DNA from 2 places in the Janthinobacterium sp. GW821-FHT03A03 genome. Region 1 is predicted to be linked to the other one. Evidence: predicted binding sites of a transcription regulator. Region 1 holds the regulator's gene; the other holds the start of a gene.
The links. The regulator FliA, encoded in region 1, starts transcription of late flagellar genes. The targets are predictions, from matches to a motif close to CTAAAGTTTNNNNNNNNNNNGCCGNTA.
Positions count from the first base shown of each region.

Region 1 (7,735 bases):
CGCGCCATCGGCAGCGCCGGCGACGGGCAGACGGTGCAGGTACGCACGCAGAGCGGCCAGCAGATCAGCGGCGTGGCGCGCCCTGGAGGCATGGTCGAAGTAGCATTCTGAACACGGATGGACAGCGATATTGTGGTCTGGCGCACTAAAGTTCCTGGATATGATGCCGATAAGAAGTCATATCCCGGAGTTTTTTGACTTCGACCAGACGAGGATCACGCTGTGAAAATTACCGACAACACCATTAAAAGCAATCCCGGCCTGCCGGTAGCGCCCGCGAATACCTCGAGCGCCCGCAATGCCGAGAAAGCGCAAGCAACGCCGACGACGTCGGACAATGTACGCCTGTCGCCGCAAGGACAGGCATTAGCGGCCAGTGCAACTGCCGGCAGCGGCGCCGTGTTCGACACGAAAAAAGTCGAACGCATCAAACTGGCGATCGCCGACGGCCAGTTCCAGGTCAACTCTGAAAAAGTGGCGGACGGGCTCCTCGACACGGTCAAGGACTTGCTGCACTCACGAAATAGATAGGTTTCCTCATGCAATCAGTGACTCCGTTTTCCAGCCTGCGCGACGAGCAACAGCTCATGACCACATTGCTGGCATTGATGAAAGAAGAACAGCGGCATCTGGTTGCCGCTGACATCGATGCGATCACGGAGCTCACGGCGCGCAAGACGGCACTGGTGGGACAATTGAACAAGCTGGCGGCGCAACGCCACCAGGCGCTGGCGGCGGCGGGCTACACGGCCGCCGAAGCGGGCATGGAAGACTGGCTGGTCGGCGCCGATGAAGCCGAGGCGGCGCCCCTGTGGAAAGCCCTGCTCGACACCACGCGCGAGGCCAAGGAACAGAACCGGCTCAACAGCCTGCTGGTCAACAAGCACATGCTGCACACGCAGGGCGCCCTGAACGCCATGCGCCCCACTGCCCAGAGCGGCAATTTCTACGGCCCCAGCGGCCAACCGACGACGAACACGGCCAGCCGGCGCGTCGTCATCGGCTGATTTTCTTCTTTACCTAACAGCAACATCCCCTGCCGTCGAGTGGCGCCCTGCGCCGCTCAGCCGTGCGCGGCACGCCCCGCATGCTGGCGGAACTTCGCCGCGATCGCCTGCCCCTTCGCCGTGGCGGCCGCCAGCTGCCCGGGCGTCAGCTCAGCCTGCAGCCAGTGCCAGTATTCATCCTGATACGGATTGGTGACGCCGGGCGCGAGGATGTCGTCGTACACCATGCGCAGGGCCAGCAGGTAGCCGTAGGCTTGCGCCGCGTCCTTCTGCACCACCTCGCCATCGCGCAGGTAGGCCATCATCAGGGTAGCCACGCTGGTGAGTTCCGCTTCGTCCGCCTGCGCCGTCAGCTGGGCGATGGCCTGCCGCTTCCATGCCTGCACCAGCGGGTCGTCGGGACGGTTGCGCAGCGCGCTGCGGTCGCCGAACGGGCCTTCCGACAGGAACAGGGTGGCCGCGCCCGGCACGCCCGCCTGCGCGGCGGTGGCCAGGTAGCCGAGGCGGTCCTCGCGCTGGCGCTGCGTCAGGCCCGCGCACAGCTGCCGCTGGGCGGCCTTTTCTTCGGCCGTCATTTCGCGTCCCAGCTCGAATTCCAGTCCCGGCAGCCGACCTTCTTTCTCAAAAGAAATACAATCATCGAGCAGCTTGTAAGCCGCATACGCGTCTTCCGCCCTGCCGCTGGCGCCCAGGCGCGCAAGCTGCTGCGCCAGGGTCACGGGAACAGGCGCGGCATCGGCGGCCGGGCTGGCGTCGATATGCAGGTACGATTCCAGGCTGCGTCCCGCCGGCGCGCCGGCGGCCGCGGTGGCAGATTCCGGCGCGCCGCCTTCAGGCGCGGGCCAGTACGCGAGCGCCAGCACTGCCGCGATGGCAGCGGCGATGGCGATGCTGGTCAATTTGACGTTCATGGTGAGGATGCGCGTGGTTGGGAAGCGCACGTTACCACAGGCGCGCGGCGGCGGCCCGCACGCCTTCGCACGCTCAGCCGCCGGCCTTTTTCGCCGGGTGGCCCAGCCTGGCCAGCGCGGCCACGATGGCGTCCACATGGTCGCCCTGCACCTCGATCACGCCATCCTTGACGGTGCCGCCCGAGCCGCACTGCGTGCGCAGCTGCTTGCCCAGCAGGGCCAGGGCGATGGCGTCCAGCGCCAGGCCCTTGACCACGGTGACGCTCTTGCCGCCGCGGCCCTTGGTCTGGCGCGACACGCGCACCACGCCGTCGCCCGCGGGCGCCGCCTTGGCCTGCGCCTTGCACGCGCACTGCGCCAGCGGCTGGCGGCAGGCGGGGCACATGCGGCCCGTTTCGGTGGAATACACTAAGCCGCCCTGGGAACTGCTTTTCATGATGGAGAAAGAAGAGAATGGAAAGGCCGCGATTGTACCAAGCGGCGGCCCGCAGCTGACGGGCGTCAGTTGGCCGGCGCGGCGGCCGGCGGCGGCGTCGGCACTTCCGTCACCGTCTCGGGAATGCCGGACAGGATCGTCACGGCGACCCGGCGGTTGCGCGCGCGCCCTTCCGGCGTGGCGTTGGGCGCCACGGGGATGTTGTCGGCGTGGCCGACGGCCGTCAGGCGCGTGGCCTGTACGCCGCTGGCGATGAACAGGCGCACCACGGCGCTGGCGCGCGCGGCCGACAACTCCCAGTTCGAGGCGAAATTCGAATTGCTGATCGGCTGGACGTCCGTATGCCCTTCCACCTGCACGTCGTGCGTGTCGTCCTTGAGCAGCACGGCGACGGCGCGCAGGGCCTGGTCCGATTCCGGCGTCAGGCCGGCCGCGCCCGGGTCGAACAGCACGCTGGCATTGATTTCCACGCTCACGCCGCGGCTCGTCTGCGTCACGCGCACCTTGCCCTCCTTGACCAGCGGCGCCAGCGTGGATGTGAGGTCCTGCGCCAGGCGCGTCATGTGTTCGCGCTCGCGGCGGATGGCTTCCGTGCGCCGCTTGAGGGCGGGGTTCGGCAGCGCAATGGCTTGCGGCGCCTCCATGATGATGGGCGGCGCGCCCTTTTCCAGGCTGAAGGCCTGGCCGATGGCGTTCTGGAAGACGCGGTATTTACCCTCGTTGACTTGCGAAATCGCATACATGACGACGAAAAAGGCGAACAGCAGGGTGATGAAGTCGGCGTACGAGATCAGCCAGCGGTCCTGGTTGTCCGGTTCCTCGTCATACTTCCTGCGCGCGCGCCGCATCATGATCAGTGCTCGTGCAGCAGGCTGGCGACGCGCTCTTCGATGATGCGCGTGTGGTCGCCCGTGGCGATGTCGTACAGCACGGCGGCCGAGATTTCATACTGCACCACCCGGCGCGAGACGATGGCCTTGAGTTTATTGGCCACCGGCAGGAACAGCAGATTGGCCAGGCCGACGCCGTAAATCGTCGAGACGAAGGCCACGGCGATGCCGCTGCCCAGTTTGCTGGGGTCGGTGAGGTTTTCCATGACGTGTATCAAACCGAGCACGGCGCCCAGGATGCCGATGGTGGGCGAATAGCCGGCCGCCGATTCCCACACCTTGACGGCCTGGCGCTCGGCCATCTCGTAGGCGGAGATTTCCACGTCGAGCAGCTGGCGCAGCTTGTCCGGCGCGATGCCGTCGACGATCATGCGCAAGCCCTTGGCGTTGAAGCGGTCGGCCGTGTTCTCCATCAGGCGCTCGAGCGCCAGCGGGCCGTCGCGGCGCGCCGTCAGGCTCCATTGCCCGATGTCGCGCGCCAGCGCGGCGCGCGTGTCGGCGGGCGGCAAAAATACCCAGCGCAGCATTTCCAGGCCGCGCACGAAAGTGCGCAGCCGTGTCTGCAGCAGCACGGCGCCGAAGGTGCCGATGATGACGATGGCGAAGGCGGCCGGCTGCAGCAGGGAGGCCATCTTGCCGCCTTCCAGTGCCTGGCCGACCAGCAGGCCCGCCAGCGCCAGCGCCAGCCCGATTACGCTGGACCAGTCCACGCCTGCTCCCTCAAGGTTGCGCGCAGGCGCGCGACGGCCTGGGTATGCAGCTGCGAGACGCGCGATTCGGATACCCCCATCACCGCGCCGATCTCCTTCAGGTTCAGCTCTTCTTCGTAGTACAGGCCCATGAGTATTTTCTCGCGTGGCGGCAGCGCGTCGATGGCGTCGATCACGGACTGCCGGAAATCGGTATCGAGCAGGGAACGCAAGGGGTCGCTGTCCTCGTCCACGCAGTGGCGGTCGAGGAAGCTGTCATTGCCGTCCGGGTCATGAAAATCTTCGTAGTACACCAGCTGGTGGCCGCCGCCGTCGCCCAGCATTTCCTGGTAGTCGGCCAGCGACATTTTCAGCAGTTTCGCCACTTCCGACTCCGTCGGCGGGTGGCCGAGGCGCTGCTGCAGGATGCTCATCGCCTCTTCGATCTTGCGCATGTTCTGGCGCATGCTGCGCGGCAGCCAGTCGCTGGTGCGCAATTCGTCGAGCATGGCGCCGCGGATGCGCAGCACGGCATACGTCTCGAACTGCGCGCCATGGGTTTCCTCGTAGCGGCTGATGGCGTCGAGCAGGCCGATCATGCCGGCCTGGATCAGGTCATCGACCTCGACCGAAGGCGGCAACTTCGCCTTCATATGGTGCGCCAGACGCTTTACCAGCGGAATGTGCTCCGTCAGCAAATAGTCCTTGTTCGATTTCCCTTTGACCGTGTACATAGGCTGCTTATTGTTTTATCGTCTTATCTGGTGCTACGGTTGGATTCAGGCGCTGAAATGGTGTGCGCTCCCCGTCTGGTACAAGGTGCTTCCCAATACGGGCGCCGCCGAACGCACCAGCCGCTCGGCCAGTCCGCGGAACGCCACCGACGCGCCGGCCAGCGGAAACGCATCGACCACGCTGCGGCCCAGGCGCGCGGCGCGGTGCAGGTATTCATCGGCCGGCACCGAACCCATCGACGTCAGTTTCACGGCCAGGTAGCGGCTTGCCGCCTGCGCCATATTATCGTATACCACTTTTGCCTCGGATTCGGAAGCGCCGGTAACAAGAATGCCGAAGGGACGCCGGCCCAGTTCCTGGTTCAGGCGCTTGATCAGGCAGTACGCCGCCTTGATCGAGGTGGCGCTGTTGGACACCTGCACCACGATATCGGACGAGGCCATCAGCGGCACGGGGAAGCAGTCGCCCTGCTCGGCCACGACGCCGTCGACCAGCACGATGCCGCTCTGACGCGCCATCACCTCGAAGGTCTTGCCCAGGCGGCGCGTCTCGTCCTCGCCCGCATAGTCGGCGCTGTCCATCAGATGGTTGCGCGCCCCCATGTGCGCCACGCCGAAGCCCTGCGGCACCTGGTGGATCACCTGGTTCAGGCCGCACTGCTGGCGCGCCACGTCGAGCAGGCTGGCGCCATGCGCCAGGCCCAGGCGCGAGGCGACGCCGTCGCCGCTGCCGCTGGCGTCGACCAGCAGCACTTCATTGCCGCCATAGGCCAGCGAGGCGCCCAGGTTGACCAGCATGGCGCCCTTGTCGTCCTGCGGCGTGGCCGAGAGAAAAGTCATCACGCGCGGCTGCGGTCCGGCCAGCATGCGGCGCAGGCCTTCGGCCTGATCGAAATCAAAGTTAGCCAAGGCGCACCCCGCGCGCTTCATTGTTGCGGGCGGCCGCCTGCGCCATCAGCAGCGGCAGTTCGGCGTCGGAAAACTGCGTCGCCGCCGTATCGCGCTTGAGCTTGAAGGCGCGGTCGATCAGGTAGCCGCGGTCGGCCAGGTGCAGGTCTTCCGGCACGCGCTGGCCGTTCGACACGTAGAACAGATTGAGTTTCTGGCGGATCACCACGTCGAGCACATTGCCGATCGACGCCGCTTCATCGAGCTTGGTCATGATGCAGCCGGCCAGGCCGCTGCCCTGGTAGGCGCGCACCACTTCGTTCAGGGTTTCCTGCGTCGCCGTGGAATTGAGGCACAGCAAACGTTTCACGTCCGCGCCCGCGCCCGACAGCATGGCCACCTGCTCCGTCACCATCTGGTCGCGCTGGCTCACGCCCACCGTATCGATCAGCACCGTGTGCTTGTTCTTGAGTTCCTTCAGGGCGATGCGCAAGTCCGCTTCGTCCTTCACCGAGTGCACCATCACGCCGAGGATCTTGCCGTAAATGCGCAGCTGTTCATGCGCGCCGATACGGTAGGCGTCCGTGGTGATCAGGGCCAGCTTTTCCGGACCGTGGCGCATCACGCAGCGGGCCGCCAGCTTGGCCGTGCTGGTGGTCTTGCCGACGCCGGTCGGGCCCACCAGCGCGAACACGCCGCCCTGCTCCAGCATGGCGTCTTCATTGGCGACGGAATTCAGGTTGCGGCTGAGAACGGTCTTGATCCAGCGCATGCTTTGTGCGCCGTCCAGGCCGGCCGGCAGCTTGTCGATCAGGTAGCGCGCCAGGCTGGCCGAAAAGCCGGCGGCCAGCATTTCGCGCAGCACGACGGCCTTTTGCGGCTCGCGCTGCTGCGTCGAGCCCCAGGAGATTTCCGCCAGCTGGGTTTCCATCATGCCGCGCATGGCGCGGATTTCATTCATCATGCCGCTCATCTCGGCGGCCGCGTTTTCCTTGACGTGGGCCAGCGCGCTGGCCATCATCTGCTGCATGCGGGCCATGTCCACTGGCTCGCCGGCGGCCTGGCGCGGCGCGGCAGGACGGGGCGCGGCCGGGCGCTGGGCCGGGGCGGCCGGGCGCTGCGGCGTGGCGAACTGGGTCTGCAACTGGGGCCGCGGCTGGGCCATTTCCGAGGCGGCCGGCGGCGACGCCAGCGAGGCGGCGTCGTCATTGGCCAGCGCGAGGATTTCCACCACGCCATCGCCCTGGCGGTTCGACAGGATCACGGCGTCGGGACCCAATGCTTCGCGCACCTTGCGCAGCGCATCGCGCGACGAGGCGCCCGTAAATTTCTTCACATTCATGGCCGGCCTCCCAGGGCTGGGTGGGCGCTGTATTGGCTGAACTGTGTGACCATCATCGACTCCTGTTGCTTGAGTGCTGTCTTCCACATGGACACAGATCACCCGGACAGTTTCCATTATTAGCGATGCTTGTTGGAAATGATCGAAGGAACAGGACGGGAAAGTACCCGTTATTCAGTTTGCCGAAAGGAAATTGATGAAAAAATAAGCAAAAAGGTGGCGGGGACCGTCGTCGGTGATCAGCGAGGGCTGGGGTCTGACGGGGACGCCGAGTCCCCCTCGCACCCTGGCGATGACCTTCGTGCTGGCGGTGTTGCGGGTCCGACCCCGGCATTAACTATGGCAACTATTGCGCGCCCACCAGCGCCGTGACGCGAATCGTCTTGGTTTCCGGCACTTCCGCGTGCGACAGCACTTTGAGCTGCGGCAAGGCGCGGCGCAGGAAGCGCGACAGCAAGGCGCGCAGCGGCGCCGGCACCAGCAGCACGGGCGTCAGGCCCAGCGCTTCCTGCTGCTGCGCGGCCAGGCCCGCCTGGTGGGCAATGGTGTCGGCCAGACCCGGCTCGATGCCGGCGCCGTCGCCGCCATTGCCCATCGCTTGCATCAGCAGGCGCTCCAGGCGGCTGTCCAGGGTCATCACGGACAGCTCGGCCGCGCCGGGGAACAGCTGCTGCACGATGGCGCGGCCCAGGCCCACGCGCACCAGCGCCGTCAGGTCGTTCGGGTCCTGCGTATTGACCGTATGCTCGGCCAGCGTTTCGATGATGGTGCGCATGTCGCGGATGTGCACGCCTTCGGCCAGCAGGTTCTGCAGCACCTTCTGCAGGGTCGACAGCGA
Region 1 covers NZ_JBWKUZ010000001.1:389,394-397,128, forward strand. The annotation lists gene flgA (flagellar basal body P-ring formation chaperone FlgA) at 1-111, shown strand, start outside; gene flgM (flagellar biosynthesis anti-sigma factor FlgM) at 223-531, shown strand; gene AC07VI_RS01775 (flagella synthesis protein FlgN) at 540-1,007, shown strand; gene AC07VI_RS01780 (hypothetical protein) at 1,064-1,918, opposite strand; gene AC07VI_RS01785 (translation initiation factor Sui1) at 1,992-2,354, opposite strand; gene motD (flagellar motor protein MotD) at 2,420-3,202, opposite strand; gene AC07VI_RS01795 (flagellar motor protein) at 3,208-3,954, opposite strand; gene AC07VI_RS01800 (RNA polymerase sigma factor FliA) at 3,936-4,667, opposite strand; gene AC07VI_RS01805 (MinD/ParA family ATP-binding protein) at 4,713-5,576, opposite strand; gene flhF (flagellar biosynthesis GTPase FlhF) at 5,569-6,897, opposite strand; gene flhA (flagellar biosynthesis protein FlhA) at 7,244-7,735, opposite strand, start outside.

Region 2 (7,735 bases), on a different contig from region 1:
CTGCGCTTGTTGTCGTTCCGCATACGCGCCGCCAACGCCCTGCTGCGCCGCCGGCAGAAACTGGGCGAATTCTACCGCCAGCTGTCGATGGTCGACAGCCTGACGGGCCTGTACAACCGCGCCTGGCTGACCGACTTGCTGCCGAATATGATCGTCACGGCCCACGGCAGCAGCGCGCCGCTGTCGCTGGTGATGATCGACCTCGACCACTTCAAGCGCTTCAACGATACGCACGGCCACCAGGCGGGCGACCAGGCCCTGCGCATCGCGGCGCAAGTGCTGGGCGCGGCCCTGCGTCCCACGGATTTTGCCGTGCGTTACGGCGGCGAGGAATTGATGGTAATCTTGCCAGACACCAATGAAAACGTGGCCCTGCGCGTGGCCGAGCGCCTGTGCGCGCGCATGCAGCAAGCCGTCATCTTCAACGACATGCGCAGCCCGCTGCCGCACATCACGGGTTCCTTCGGCGTGGCCAGCCTGGCGGCGGCGCAGGACGACGAGGCGCTGATCGCCACGGCCGATGCGGCGCTGTACCGGGCCAAGGCCGGCGGGCGCAACCGCGTAAGCACCTGAGATTCTCAGGCGCTCCGGCGCTTCAAATAATGATGGTCAGGCAGCCTTGCTGTCGGCCGGCTTGGCGCCATCCGGCTTGGCGGCGTCATCCTTCTTGCTGCTGTGCGCGGCAACGAAATCCGCATAACCCTTCTGCACCAGCGCATACGTCTTGTCGATATTGCCGGCGATATCGCCGTTCAGCACTTTCAAGCCGCCCAGGATGTCGCGCGCTTCCTTGAAGCCTTTTTCCATGCCGCCGCTGATGGTGTCCATGAACTTGGTCAGCGCCGTATCGTCGTCCATGCCGGGATTCTGCTTCTTGTAGGCGTCAAAGAATCCCGTCGACAGCGAGACGATGCGGCTCGCCGTCGCTTCGGCGCTGTTGTCCTGCGAGGCCGCGTTCTGGATGGCGTCCTCGCCGTACTGGCCCTTCAGCGCTTCATTGATGTTGGTGATGGCCGTCTTGTACAGCAGCGCCAGCGGCTCGTTTTCCGAACCGATGGACACATTCAGCGACGCCTGCATGATGGAAGCGTTCAATTGCAGCTTGCTGCGGTCATTCACGCTCATTTCAGCGTTGACGCCGTCTTTTTGCTGGACTTTATCGTCCTTGCCGGCAACGCCGGCACTGACGGAAGTCACGGAAGGGGTGGAATTGCCGCTGGCGGCGATGGGAATTGACACGATAGGTCTCCTTGAACGGGCAATATATGCCACCATGCGGGAAACGCGATGATGACCATCCTCTCGTGTAGTATCGGCAGGTTTTCAGAAAACTGAAGCGGCGGCTTGTTTTTAGCGGCCCGGATAAACAATTAAGCAACGACCATCAATGACTAACCAGACCTTTCTTTGGCACGACTACGAAACCTTTGGCGCCCAGCCGCGCCGCGACCGCCCGGCCCAGTTCGCCGCCATCCGCACGGATGCCGAACTCAACGAGATCGGCGAACCGATCATGTTGTATTGTCAGCCTGCCAATGATTTCCTGCCCGACCCGCAATCGTGCCTGATCACGGGCATCACGCCGCAGCAGTGTCTGCAGCTGGGCGTGCCCGAGCACCAGTTCGCCGCCACCATCGAAGCGGCCTTTTCGGAGCCGGGCACCATCGGCGTGGGCTACAACACCATCCGTTTCGACGATGAAGTCACGCGTTTCCTGTTCTGGCGCAACCTGATCGATCCGTATGCGCGCGAATGGAAAAACCATTGCGGCCGCTGGGACCTCCTCGACGTGGTGCGCATGACGCACGCGCTGCGCCCGGAAGGCATACATTGGCCCAAGCGCGACGACGGCCAGACCAGTTTCAAACTGGAACACTTGAGCAAGGCCAATGGCCTCGTCCACGAAGCGGCGCATGATGCCTTGTCCGACGTGCGCGCCACCATCGCCCTGGCCCGCCTGATCCGCGAAAAGCAGCCGAAACTGTTCGAATTCTGCCTGGCCCTGCACAAGAAGGACCGGGTCGCCAGCGAAATGGGCATGCACCTGGCCGCCGGCGAGCGCCAGCCCTTCTTGCACGTGTCGGGCATGTTCCCGGCCGAACGGGGCTGCCTGGGCGTCGTCTGGCCGCTGGCCACGCACCCGGGCAATAAAAACGAAATCCTCGTCTGGGATTGCGCCTACGACCCGCGTGAACTGTTCACGCTGGACGCCGACACCATCCGCACGCGTTTGTTCACGCGCAATGACGCCATGCCGGAAGGCATGACGCGCCTGCCCGTGAAAAGCGTGCATTTGAACAAGTCGCCCATGCTGGTCGGCAATTTAAAGACCCTGTCGCCGGCCATGGCCGCGCAATGGGGCATCGATGTGGAGGCGGCGCGCGCCAACGCGCACCTGGCGGCCGCGGCGCCGAACATGGACGCCATCTGGGCCGCAGTCTTCCAGCGTCCGGGCGCCAATGCGGCCCTGGACGTGGATGAGGATTTGTACAATGGTTTCGTCAGCAACGACGACCGCCGCCTGCTCGAATCGCTGCGCCGCGACACGCCGGCCAGGCTGGCCACGGCCCGCCCCTCGTTCGCCGACGAGCGCCTGCAGGAATTGCTGTTCCGCTACCGCGCCCGCAATTTCCCGCAAACCCTGAGCGAGGCGGAAAGCCTGCGCTGGGAACAGCACCGCGCCGCCCGATTATTCGACGGCGACGGCGGCGCCCGCACCATCGAAATGCTGTTTACGGAAATCGACGTGCTGTCGGAATCGGTCGATGAGCGGGGAGAGGAAATTCTGGGAGAGCTGTACGACTATGCGGAAATCGTCGCCCCGCAGCGCGACTAAATGCAAAATGCCGGGCTAGCCCGGCATTTTGCATGGATGAGACTTAAACAGCGCGATGTTGATTAATCGCATCGCGCGTGTCAATGGCCACGCGGCGGGCCGCGTCGGCCCAGTCTTCGCCGTCCTGCGGCGTGGCGTAGATGATGGCGCGCGAGGAGCTGATCATCATGCCCGTGCCGTTCGCCGTCTGGCCAGCGCCGACGGTGGCGGCAATATCTCCGCCCTGGGCACCGATGCCGGGCACCAGCAGCGGCATGTCGCCCACGATGGCGCGCACTTGCGCCAGTTCTTCAGGGAAAGTGGCGCCGACGACGAGCGCGCACTGGCCGTTCTTGTTCCATTTCTCGGCCACCAGGCGCGCCACGCGCTGGTACAGGGGCACGCCGTCCGTGTCGAGAAATTGCAGGTCCGAGCCGCCCGGGTTCGAGGTGCGGCACAGGATGATCACGCCGCGGTCCGTCCACGCCAGGTAGGGGTCGAGCGAATCCTCGCCCATGTAGGGGTTCACCGTGACGGCGTCGGCGCCGTAGCGCTCGAACGCCTCGCGCGCGTATTGCGTGGCCGTGGCGCCGATATCGCCCCGCTTCGCGTCGAGGATCAGGGGGATGTGCGGGTAGTTTTCGCGCACGTAGCGGCAGATGTCTTCCAGCTGCCGTTCCGCGCCCAGCGCGGCGAAATACGCGATCTGCGGCTTGAAGGCGCAGGCCAGGTCGGCCGTGGCGTCGATGATGCGCGTGCAAAAGGTGGTGATTCCATCGGGCAAGTCGCGCAGTTCGGCCGGCAGTTTCGCCAGGTCGGGGTCCAGGCCCACGCACAGCAGGGAATTATTGGCCGTCCACGCGGCGGATAATTTATTGATGAAATTCACGGCACACCCTCTATATTCAGTTGCAAACCCCGTATTGTAACGCGGCGCGGACCTGTCAAGTCAGCCGGTGGCGGCGGCCGGCGCTTATTAAACCGACATGGCGGGCCGTTTCAGGTATATTTGCCCCACCTCCTTTACTCTGCACGGAACCCATCATGCAAATCACCAAACAATTCACCAAATGGCTGCGCCTGGCGCTGAGCGTTACCGTCCTGGCCGGCATCCTGACGGGCTGCGGCTACAACGACTTCCAGAGCAAGGACGAAGCCACCAAGGCGGCCTGGGGCGAAGTGGTCAACCAGTACCAGCGCCGCGCCGACCTGATCCCCAACCTGGTCAATACCGTCAAGGGCTATGCCACGCACGAGCGCGAAACGCTGGAAGCGGTGACCAAGGCGCGCGCCGCCGCCACCAGCTTCCAGATCACGCCGGAAGTGCTGAACGACCCGGCCGCCTTCGAGAAATTCCAGCAGGTGCAAGGGCAGCTGTCGTCGGCCCTGTCGCGCCTGATGGTGGTGTCCGAGAAATACCCGGACCTGAAGGCCGATACCAGCTTCCGCGACCTGCAGTCGCAGCTGGAAGGCACGGAAAACCGCATCACCGTGGCGCGCCAGCGCTACATCGCCGCCGTGCAGGATTACAACGTGCATGCGCGCAGCTTCCCGAACAACCTGACGGCCATGGTCTTCGGCTACAAGGTCAAGCCATCGTTCACGGTGGAAAATGAAAAGTCCATCTCGACCGCGCCGACCGTCAACTTCGGCAAATAAGATGAAAGCCTGGTCTTATCTGGCGGCGCTGGCGACGGCGCTGCTGCTGTGGACGATGGCGCCGGCCGGCGCGCAGGGCTTGCAGCCCGTGCCGCCGCTGGCCGCACGCGTGACGGACAACGCCGGCATGCTCGACGCCAGGCAGAAAGCGGCGCTGGAAGGCGTGCTGGCCGACTACGAAGCGAGGACGGGCAGCCAGATCGCCGTGCTGCTGGTCAAGACTACGGAGCCGGAAGCCATCGAGCAGTACAGCATCCGCGTGACGGATGCGTGGAAGCTGGGCCGCAAGGGCGTCGATGACGGCGTGCTGCTGATGGTGGCGAAGGACAATCCCTCGTCCTTGCGCCGCCTGCGCATCGAGGCGGGCCGCGGCGTGCAGGGCGTGCTGACGGATGCGCAATCGAAACGCATCCTGCAGGACGTCATCGCCCCCCACTTCAAGCAGAACGACTATTACGGCGGCCTGGTGGCCGGCGTGGGCGCCATTGCCACCCTGCTCAACGAGGAACAGTTCCCCGCCCCGGCGCAGAAACAGGCGCCGGCCACGGTGGACGCGGGCGGCCTGACATTCTGGCTGCCGCTGCTGTTCTTCGGCTTTCTCGTCGTGCTGACCCTGTTCCGCTCGCGCGGCGGGCCGAACCGGCTGCAGCGCGGCAGCAACTGGTCCAGCGGCGCCACGGGCGTGGTGCTGGGCAGCATCCTGAACCAGGCGCTGAACAACCGGGGCGGCGGTGGCGGCTTCGGCGGTGGCGGTGGCGGTGGCGGTGGCGGCTTCGGCGGCGGAGGCGGCGGTGGCGGCTTCGGTGGCGGCGGCGGCGGTTTTGACGGCGGCGGCGCCTCGGGAGATTGGTAATGACGAAACAACTGACATTCGGACAGCGCTGCGGACGCGCCATAAAACATTTGCGCGGCACGCCGGCGACGGCGCGCCATGCGTTTCCGGAACGCACCCTGAAAGCCATCGAGACGGCGATTGCCGACGGCGAAGCGATGCACCAGGCGGAAGTGCGCCTGATCGTCGAAGCGGCGCTGACGCCGGGCATGGCTTACCACGGCGTGAGCAACCGCGAACGGGCGCGCGAACTGTTCGCCCGGTATGGCGTGTGGGATACGGAAGACAACGTCGGCATACTGATCTATATCAACCTGGCCGAACACCAGGTCGACATCGTGGCCGACCGCAACGTGGGCCGGCGCGTGACGCCGGAGCAATGGCAAGCCGTATGCCGCACCATGACCAAAGGGTTCAAGGATGGCAATTACCACGACAGCACCCTGGAAGCGTTGCAGCAGCTGAACACCTTGCTGCAAAGCCACTTCCCTGCCGATGGCACGCGCGGCAACCAGTTGCCGAACGAACCCATCCTCCTCTGAATCCCGGACAGGGATTAAAATCCGCCATGGCTCCGCAGCATGGCGGCGCCCCCACCCCGCCGAGGAGAACACATGAAACTGGTCAATAAAACCGCCATCGTCACGGGCGCCACGCAAGGCATCGGCCTGGCCTGCGCCAGCCGCCTGATCGCCGAGGGCGCACAGGTGATGCTGGTCGACATCAAGGAAGAAGGCGCGCAGGCGGCCGCCGCCCTCGGCCCGCAGGCGCACTTCTTTTGCGCCGACGTCAGCCAGAAGGCGGACGTGGACGCCATGCTGAAGGAAACCCTGGCCCGGTTCGGCCACATCGATATCCTCGTCAACAATGCGGGCGTCACGCATGCGGCCGATTTCCTCGACGTCTGCGAAGACGATTTCGACCGGGTCATGCGCATCAACCTGAAATCGATGTTCCTGTGCGGCCAGGCCGTGGCGCGCGAGATGGTCAAGCGCAACAGCGGCTGCATCATCAATATGTCCAGCGTGAATGCGGAGCTGGCCATTCCGAACCAGGTGCCGTACGTGGTGTCGAAAGGCGCCATCAACCAGCTGACCAAGGTCATGGCCCTGAACCTGGCCTCGCACGGCGTGCGCGTGAACGGCATCGGCCCGGGCACCATCCTGACGGAACTGGCCAGGCAGGCGGTACTGTCGAGCCCGCAGGCGCGCCACACGATTTTGTCGCGCACGCCGCTGGGCCGCTGCGGCGAGCCGGAAGAAGTAGCCGGCATCGCCGCCTTCCTGGCCAGCGACGACGCCAGCTACATGACGGGCCAGACCATCTATGTCGATGGCGGGCGCATGGCGCTCAACTACACGGTGGCCGTGCAGGATTAGCCGGGGGAATTCAAGTTATATCAAAAATCAATAATGGATATCTGAAAATACCATTAGACACATATCGTGCGACGCAGCATAATGCACCTGTCTCCACTATTCTCCTCCAAGAAAATAGTTTTAAGCCCGCTTTCACCAGCGGGCTTTTTTTTTGCTGTCGCCACTGAAACATGGTCATTCTTGCCATGCGGCCCGATTTTTTCCATCAATATGCGGGTTTCCTCAAAAATGTTGCGGCGTGTCATAGCCCCGTCATTTTCGGCCCCTATACTTGCTTCATCTGCTGTACAGGCAACCGATATGCCTGACTACAGACAGGTGTGCCGCAATGGCACACCACTCCCCTTTCATGACCGTGGCGCGCGCCGGCAAGGCGGGCGACATGGTAAGTACCGAGCACTTCTCAACTCTTGACCCTTTTCATTTGGGTTTTTGGCCCGCGCCCCCGCGGGCCTTTTTTTGCCCGCCGTATTCTGCCTTGCGTAAAAGCATGGCCGTTAGCCACGTGGAATGTTATTGTTGCCCTTTCCGCCTTTCCCGATACATCATGCCCGCACCATTTCTGGAACTCTGTTTTGCCGATCGTCATGAACGCCTGCGCTACCGCATCGCGTTGCTGCTGTACGCGCTGGTGATATTGATCGGCGACATACCTGGCGTGCGCGCCGATGTCGGCCAGTACGCGTCAGGCGGCGTGCTGCATTCGCTCGGCTATGGCGTGCTGGCCCTGATCCTGTTCAGCGGCACGCGCGGCGGCATGGCGCGCCGCGCCGTGCTGGCCGTGCTGATGGTGGCCGCCATGGGGGCGCTGGACGAGTTCATCCAGAGTTTCCTGCCCTACCGCCGCGGCGCCGTCAGCGACTGGGTGGTCGATGTCACGGCGGCCGTAGCGGTCTGCCTGCCCCTGTGTTTCCTGTGGCCGAAGATGGTCGCCGCCGCCCTCGGCAAGGCTGCGCCGCTGCCCGAAGCCTGAACGGGCGCACGGCCCGTCAGGCGCGGTCCGCTTCGCTGTCCTGCAATTCCAGCGGCAGCTGCCCCTGGCCGCGCGTA
Region 2 covers NZ_JBWKUZ010000003.1:38,605-46,339, forward strand. The annotation lists gene AC07VI_RS09800 (GGDEF domain-containing protein) at 1-573, shown strand, start outside; gene AC07VI_RS09805 (DUF5610 domain-containing protein) at 610-1,239, opposite strand; gene sbcB (exodeoxyribonuclease I) at 1,388-2,836, shown strand; gene pyrF (orotidine-5'-phosphate decarboxylase) at 2,880-3,704, opposite strand; gene AC07VI_RS09820 (LemA family protein) at 3,860-4,474, shown strand; gene AC07VI_RS09825 (TPM domain-containing protein) at 4,476-5,327, shown strand; gene AC07VI_RS09830 (TPM domain-containing protein) at 5,327-5,848, shown strand; gene AC07VI_RS09835 (SDR family NAD(P)-dependent oxidoreductase) at 5,921-6,685, shown strand; gene AC07VI_RS09840 (VanZ family protein) at 7,233-7,658, shown strand; gene AC07VI_RS09845 (hypothetical protein) at 7,675-7,735, opposite strand, start outside.
Region 2: a site for FliA is predicted at 1,311-1,337, ahead of AC07VI_RS09805 (DUF5610 domain-containing protein). Genes of this name have one in related genera too.